Regions from separate parts of the Neorhizobium sp. S3-V5DH genome, predicted to be linked through region 2. Evidence: predicted binding sites of a transcription regulator. Region 2 holds the regulator's gene; each other region holds the start of a gene.
What was found. Region 2 encodes HrcA, which represses chaperone genes, less so after heat shock. Its sites were predicted from a motif close to GTTAGCACTCNCNNNNNGNGAGTGCTAAC; they were not measured.
Positions count from the first base shown of each region.

Region 1: a site for HrcA is predicted at 1,237-1,265, ahead of groES (co-chaperone GroES). Genes of this name have one in related genera too.
Region 3: a site for HrcA is predicted at 811-839, ahead of groES (co-chaperone GroES). Genes of this name have one in related genera too.

Region 1 covers NZ_SMCL01000002.1:22,218-24,484, forward strand. Annotated here, with positions in the region: gene groL (chaperonin GroEL) at 1-726, opposite strand, end outside; gene groES (co-chaperone GroES) at 776-1,090, opposite strand; gene EDE09_RS03580 (aspartate-semialdehyde dehydrogenase) at 1,359-1,631, shown strand; gene EDE09_RS03585 (hypothetical protein) at 1,681-1,905, opposite strand; gene EDE09_RS28055 (hypothetical protein) at 2,066-2,221, opposite strand.
Region 2 covers NZ_SMCL01000001.1:73,835-76,101, reverse strand. Annotated here, with positions in the region: gene grpE (nucleotide exchange factor GrpE) at 1-137, opposite strand, end outside; gene hrcA (heat-inducible transcriptional repressor HrcA) at 255-1,334, opposite strand; gene rph (ribonuclease PH) at 1,505-2,221, shown strand; gene EDE09_RS00390 (VOC family protein) at 2,237-2,267, shown strand, end outside.
Region 3 covers NZ_SMCL01000001.1:511,480-513,746, reverse strand. Annotated here, with positions in the region: gene EDE09_RS02530 (sulfurtransferase/chromate resistance protein) at 1-598, opposite strand, end outside; gene groES (co-chaperone GroES) at 895-1,191, shown strand; gene groL (chaperonin GroEL) at 1,247-2,267, shown strand, end outside.

The DNA of each region.
Region 1 (2,267 bases), on a different contig from region 2:
CTGCACGACGGCTTCGAGAACCGGCAGCATCGACTGCAGGTTGGAGAGCTTCTTTTCGTGGATCAGAATATAGGGGTCTTCGAGTTCGACCCGCATCTTGTCCTGGTTGGTCACGAAATAGGGCGAGAGATAACCTCGGTCGAACTGCATGCCTTCGACCACTTCGAGTTCGGTCTCGGCGGTCTTGGCTTCTTCAACCGTGATCACGCCCTCATTGCCGACTTTATCCATCGCTTCTGCGAGATAGCGGCCGATTTCGGTGTCGCCGTTGGCGGAAATAGTGCCGACCTGGGCGATTTCCGAATTGTTGGAGATTTTGCGGGCGTTGGCCTTCAATTCTTTCACGACAGCGTCGACAGCAAGGTCGATGCCGCGCTTCAGATCCATCGGGTTCATGCCGGACGCAACCGCCTTGGCACCTTCTTTGACGATGGCCTGGGCGAGAACCGTTGCGGTCGTGGTGCCGTCGCCGGCAAGGTCGTTGGTCTTCGATGCCACCTCGCGCAGCATCTGCGCACCCATATTCTCGAACTTGTCCTCCAGTTCAATTTCCTTGGCGACGGAGACGCCGTCCTTGGTAATGCGCGGCGCACCGAAGGACTTGTCGATGACGACATTGCGCCCTTTCGGGCCGAGCGTCACCTTGACCGCATTGGCGAGAACATCGACGCCGCGCAACATCCGCTCACGGGCATCGGTATGGAATTTGACTTCTTTTGCAGCCATTTTTTCACTCCTCAATTAGGCAGCTACATTGACTGATGGACAAAGCGCTTCAGGCAGCCTGTCTCTGCTCGGCCTGGGCTTCGATGATGCCCATGACATCGCTTTCCTTCATGATCAGAAGGTCCTCGCCGTTGATCTTGATCTCGGTGCCGGACCATTTGCCGAACAGGATGCGGTCACCCACCTTTACGTCGAGTGGCTGAAGCTGCCCCTGGTCGTTGCGCGCGCCGGGACCAACGGCGATCACTTCGCCTTCGTGCGGCTTTTCCTTAGCGGTGTCGGGAATGATAATGCCGCCTTTGGTCTTTTCTTCAGACTCCACGCGGCGAACGAGAATGCGATCATGAAGCGGTCGGAACGCCATGTTTTCCTCCTGGACAAACAATGATGATCAAGCTCCCCACCGGACCGGATGACCGGTCTGGACGAGCGCCGATCCTCTTCTTCGAGCAATCGGCGAAATCGATTTGGTTAGCGCAAATTGCAGTTTCAAGGGCCGTCTGCGAAAAAATTAGCACTCTCGATCACTGGCTGCTAAAGGTCTAAAAAGGAACAACAATTCGCCCACTCGCGTTGCAATGATCAGCCGCTTCCCGCGAGGCGGCTCGTCAAATATTGCAATGGAGCAAAGCATGCGTTTTTCGTCTGATTTGGAATATCAGCTCAAGGGTTACGGCCTGACGACTGCTCATATCCTCTATCGCATCCCGGATTTCGAATCCGTGCTGCAGACCTATGTCTGGCAGGACTACGACATCGCCCCCGATTTCCCGGAAATGCACCGGTTTCTGGATTTCTGGCAGGACAATCTCGACGGTCCGCTGCATTCCATCCGCTTTACCCACAAACGCCTGATCGGACCGCACGAATGGAAACAGATCGACGGAGAGTTCACCATCAACTGACGTCTGCCTAACGATCCGGAAGATAGTCTTTTCCGAACAGCTTCAGGAGCTATTCCTCCCAGTCCTCGTCTTCCGCCGAGAGAAGATCGACGAGTTCAGCAACCCTTCCCTTCGGAAGACGACGACCCTCGCCAATCAGCGCTTCGTCGCTGTTGACCCAGGCCCATGCTTCGGCGAGCTCCCCAGCCTCGGCGCCGGTTGCAACAATCTCGGCAATCAGCGCCCGGTCAACGGGCCCAAGTACGGCGATGACGTCTTGTGAAGTCATTGTCATATCTTCCTCCGTTCCTGTGTCATCATCCCAGTCTGGATGAGACTCGATATAGGAGGTCGGATGAGGAAGTCGAACCCGGCCCTTATGGACGAGAAGCTCGGCAACCGGGCCTGACTGCTGGGGCAATGCCAAAGCCGGCGAGCTGCGCCATGCCGAACGGCTATTGCTGCCAGAACAGAACGCCCGCTATCGCCACGGAGAACACGACGGCGGCGAATGAGCTATAGCCCTGGAGGACGCCCATCCGCTTCAAGGCGATGGCGAATATGATGATGATGGGAGCGGCGAGCAGAAGGCCGAGCTGTGCGTCAGACATGACAGATCCTTGGTTTTGACCCCATTCTAGGCGGTCGATCTGCCGT
Region 2 (2,267 bases):
ATGGGGTCGGGCTCGGCCGCGGCCGGCGCTTCGGCTGCGCCCTGGTTGGCCGCGTCCTGAAGAGCAGACGCCACGGCTTCCGCCGTATTTTCGGCGGCGGCTGCGTCAGGTCCGTGCTTCTTGGTTTCGTCGGTCATGACGGTCTCCGGTTATTCTTCACTGGGATATATGGCGTTGGATTTGTGCCCGATATCGAGGTTTAAAGTGGAAAAATCAAGGCTCGCCGGGAAACTTGAGCCGGCATTCAGCCGGTTTCACCGCGACAGCCTTGCCAGAAGCTGGGCCGTATAATCCACCATGGGCACGATGCGGGAATAATTGAGACGGGTCGGCCCGATAACCCCGACGGCCCCCACGATACGATCCTCGCCGTCGCGATAGGGCGCGACGATCAAGGAAGAACCTGAGAGCGAGAAAAGCTTGTTTTCGGAACCGATGAATATGCGGACACCAGGCCCCCTCTCGGCAAGCTCCAGGATCTCGATCAGGCTGTCCTTCTTTTCCAGATCGTCGAAGAGAAGCCGAAGCCGGTCGAGATCCGCCGTCTCGTCGAGGCCCTGAAGCAGGTTGGCGCGGCCGCGGACAATAAGCTGGCTCGGTTTGCCTTCCTCGCTGTCGCCGGACCAAACCGCCAGCCCCCGTTCGACCAGATCCTGGGAGAGGGCATAAAGCTCGCTCTGGACCGCATCCTTCAGCTTCGTGAGCTGGTTGCGCAGTTCCGGAAGGGTCTGCCCCGTTAGGTGCGCATTCAGGAAATTCGCAGCCTCCACCAATTGCGAGGACGTGACGCCCGCCGGCAATTCGATGATGCGGTTTTCCACCTGGTTATGGTCGCCGACCAATACGGCAAGCGCCTTTGTCGGCTCCAGGCGGATAAATTCCACATGCTTGAGGACCGGATCGCTTTTGGTTGTGATGACGAGGCCGGCGCCACGCGACACGCCGGAGAGCATCAGGCTCGCTTCCGCCATCAGGCTTTCCATCGGCTGATCGCGATCGGCGCGGCGAACCTGCCGGTCGATTGCAGAGCGCTCCTCCTCCGAGAGGTTTCCGACCTGCATGAAGGCGTCGACAAAGAAGCGGAGGCCTGTCTGCGTCGGCAGACGGCCGGCACTGACATGCGGCGAATAGATGAGGCCGAGCTCCTCCAGATCACTCATGACATTGCGCACGGAAGCCGGCGAGAGCGACATGGGCAGGAGACGCGAAAGATTTCGGGAGCCGAGCGGCTCACCGTTTTCGAGATAGCTTTCGACGATGCGACGGAATATTTCCCGCGAACGGTCATCGAGCACGGACCCGTTGTCTCTACCCGTCGGTCCAGAAAAACCCATCAATCCTTCACCGTGCCGTTGATCTCCAAGGGAAATATAGTCATTCCCCCGGCCGGCGCAAATTGGAAATAATTGTTCTTCCGTGACACCGCTGTAACCGGCCGGGGCTTTTCCTTTGCAAAAGAGCGGCGGCGGTCTTAGAAGACGCCAACGCAATTCAGGAGCAGAGCATGAGGCCTTCAGGCAGACAGACAAACCAGATGCGCAAGGTCTCGTTCGAGCGCAATTTTTCCAAACATGCGGAAGGCTCCTGCCTCGTCAAGTTCGGCGACACGCATGTCCTGTGCACGGCCAGCCTTGAGGAAAAGACGCCGCCGTGGCTGCGCAATTCCGGCAAGGGCTGGGTGACTGCCGAATACGGCATGCTGCCGCGCGCGACGGGCGAGCGCATGAAACGTGAAGCGGCAGCAGGCAAGCAGGGCGGCCGGACGCAGGAGATCCAGCGTCTGATCGGCCGATCGCTTCGCGCCGTCATCGATCTCGAAGCACTCGGCGAACGGCAGATCACCGTCGACTGCGACGTCATCCAGGCCGATGGCGGCACCCGCACGGCGTCGATCACCGGCGGCTGGGTGGCGCTTTACGATTGTCTGAAATGGATGGAGGCCCGCTCGATGATCAAGGTCGAGAAGGTGCTGAGGGATCATGTGGCGGCCATTTCCTGCGGGATCTTCGCCACTCAGCCGGTCATCGACCTCGATTATCTGGAGGATTCCGCCGCCGAAACGGACGCGAATTTCGTGATGACCGGTGCCGGTGGCATCGTCGAAGTTCAAGGCACGGCCGAGGGCGCGCCCTTCAGCCAGGACGAATTCCTGAAGCTGCTGGCGTTGGCGCAGGCTGGTACGCAGGAACTGGTGGCGATGCAAAAACAGGCGATTGCCTGACGGAGGGAGGGCGCGTTGATCGAAGGTATCCTCGAAACCGCGCTCT
Region 3 (2,267 bases), 440 kb from region 2:
CGAGTGCGGGAAATGACAATCCGAACTCCTCGATCATGACATCGAAGCTGCAGAGTTCGCCGCGATGGCTCCAGAAGACGCCTTCGATATCGAAAGGCGTCGCGCCGAAGCGGTCGGCGACGGCCTCGACCTCTACAGCCGAGACGAATAGAAAAGTGGCGCCGGGATCAACAAAGCGGCGGATCAGCCAGGGACAGGCGATGCGGTCGATTTTCGGCCGGGCGCGCGTTACCCAGAGTGTCGCGCCGTCGGCCTTCCTGTCGGGGATCCTTTCCACAGGCAGGAGCGGCAGCCCGAGTTCCCGCCAGCTTTCGAAACCTCCCTCCAGAACCTCTGCCTCGGCGCCCGCAATACGCAGGAAGGCCGCAACGCCTTCGCTCAGCTTGCGGCCCTTCTGGCAGACGACCACAACCCATCGCCCGTTCAACGACGGAGCCCAATCGGCGACATCGTGGTGAGCCTTCTTGAGCGAAGCCGGCAGCAGGAAAGGGTTTTCGGCAAAGTCGTCCCGGTCGCGCACGTCGATAATCAGCGGCGCCTTGGGAGTACCGATTAATCGTGCCAATTTCTCAGATGAGATAGCATTATAAGTCGCCATGGTCGTGCCCTCTAAGGTTCATATGTGATAGTCATATGAAGGACGCGAACTTCGGCATGGCGCCTCGTGGGGCACTCGCAAACCCCATATATCATTTAGACGAAATTGCTACTCCAAAGTCAAGTTTCAGCAACCGCCCGGCTCCTCGCGAAGCGCGGTTTTTTCTTTCCCTATCCTTGACTCTTCCCCTCGCCGAGCCTACATCCGCGGCGCTTAGCACTCCCTGGAGGTGAGTGCTAACATTCCAGCGGATCATCACGTGATCCGTCAATGTCATTTGATCGAGGGATTAGACAATGGCAAGCACCAATTTCCGCCCCCTGCACGATCGCGTCGTCGTTCGTCGCGTCGAGTCTGAAGAAAAGACCAAGGGCGGCATCATCATTCCTGATACCGCCAAGGAAAAGCCGCAGGAAGGCGAAATCGTCGCCGTCGGTTCTGGCGCCCGCGATGAATCCGGCAAGGTCGTCGCTCTCGACGTCAAGGCTGGCGACCGCGTTCTCTTCGGCAAGTGGTCCGGCACCGAAGTCAAGATCAACGGCGAAGACCTTCTGATCATGAAGGAAGCCGACATCATGGGCATCATCGGCTGATAAGCCGCCTGTCCTTACCGAAATTCGCTGACACCCCTTTTCAGGAGTTCTCAAAATGGCAGCTAAAGAAGTCAAATTCGGCCGCACCGCACGTGAAAAGATGCTGCGTGGCGTCGACATTCTCGCTGACGCAGTCAAGGTAACGCTCGGCCCGAAGGGTCGTAACGTCGTTATCGACAAGTCCTTCGGTGCGCCGCGCATCACCAAGGACGGCGTCTCCGTCGCCAAGGAAATCGAACTGGAAGACAAGTTCGAAAACATGGGCGCCCAGATGGTCCGCGAAGTCGCTTCGAAGACCAACGACATCGCCGGCGACGGCACCACCACCGCTACCGTTCTCGCCCAGGCTATCGTTCGCGAAGGCAACAAGGCCGTCGCAGCCGGCATGAACCCGATGGACCTGAAGCGCGGCATCGATCTCGCCGTAGCCGAAGTCGTCAAGGATCTCCAGGCCAAGGCCAAGAAGATCAACACTTCGGAAGAAGTTGCCCAGGTCGGCACGATCTCCGCAAACGGCGAGCGCCAGATCGGCCTCGACATTGCTGAAGCCATGCAGAAGGTCGGCAACGAAGGCGTCATCACGGTTGAAGAAGCCAAGACCGCCGAAACCGAACTCGAAGTCGTCGAAGGCATGCAGTTCGACCGCGGCTACCTGTCGCCCTACTTCGTGACCAACCCGGAAAAGATGGTTGCCGATCTCGATGACGCTTACATTCTCCTTCACGAGAAGAAGCTCTCGAACCTGCAGGCCATGCTCCCGGTTCTCGAAGCCGTCGTTCAGACCGGCAAGCCGCTCCTGATCATCGCTGAAGACGTCGAAGGCGAGGCACTTGCTACCCTCGTCGTCAACAAGCTGCGCGGTGGCCTGAAGATTGCTGCCGTCAAGGCTCCGGGCTTCGGCGACCGCCGCAAGGCCATGCTGGAAGACATCGCCATCCTCACGGGCGGCACTGTCATCTCCGAAGACCTCGGCATCAAGCTCGAGAATGTCACCCTCGACATGCTCGGCCGCTCCAAGAAGGTCTCGATCTCCAAGGAAAACACCACGATCGTCGACGGTGCCGGCGCCAAGTCCG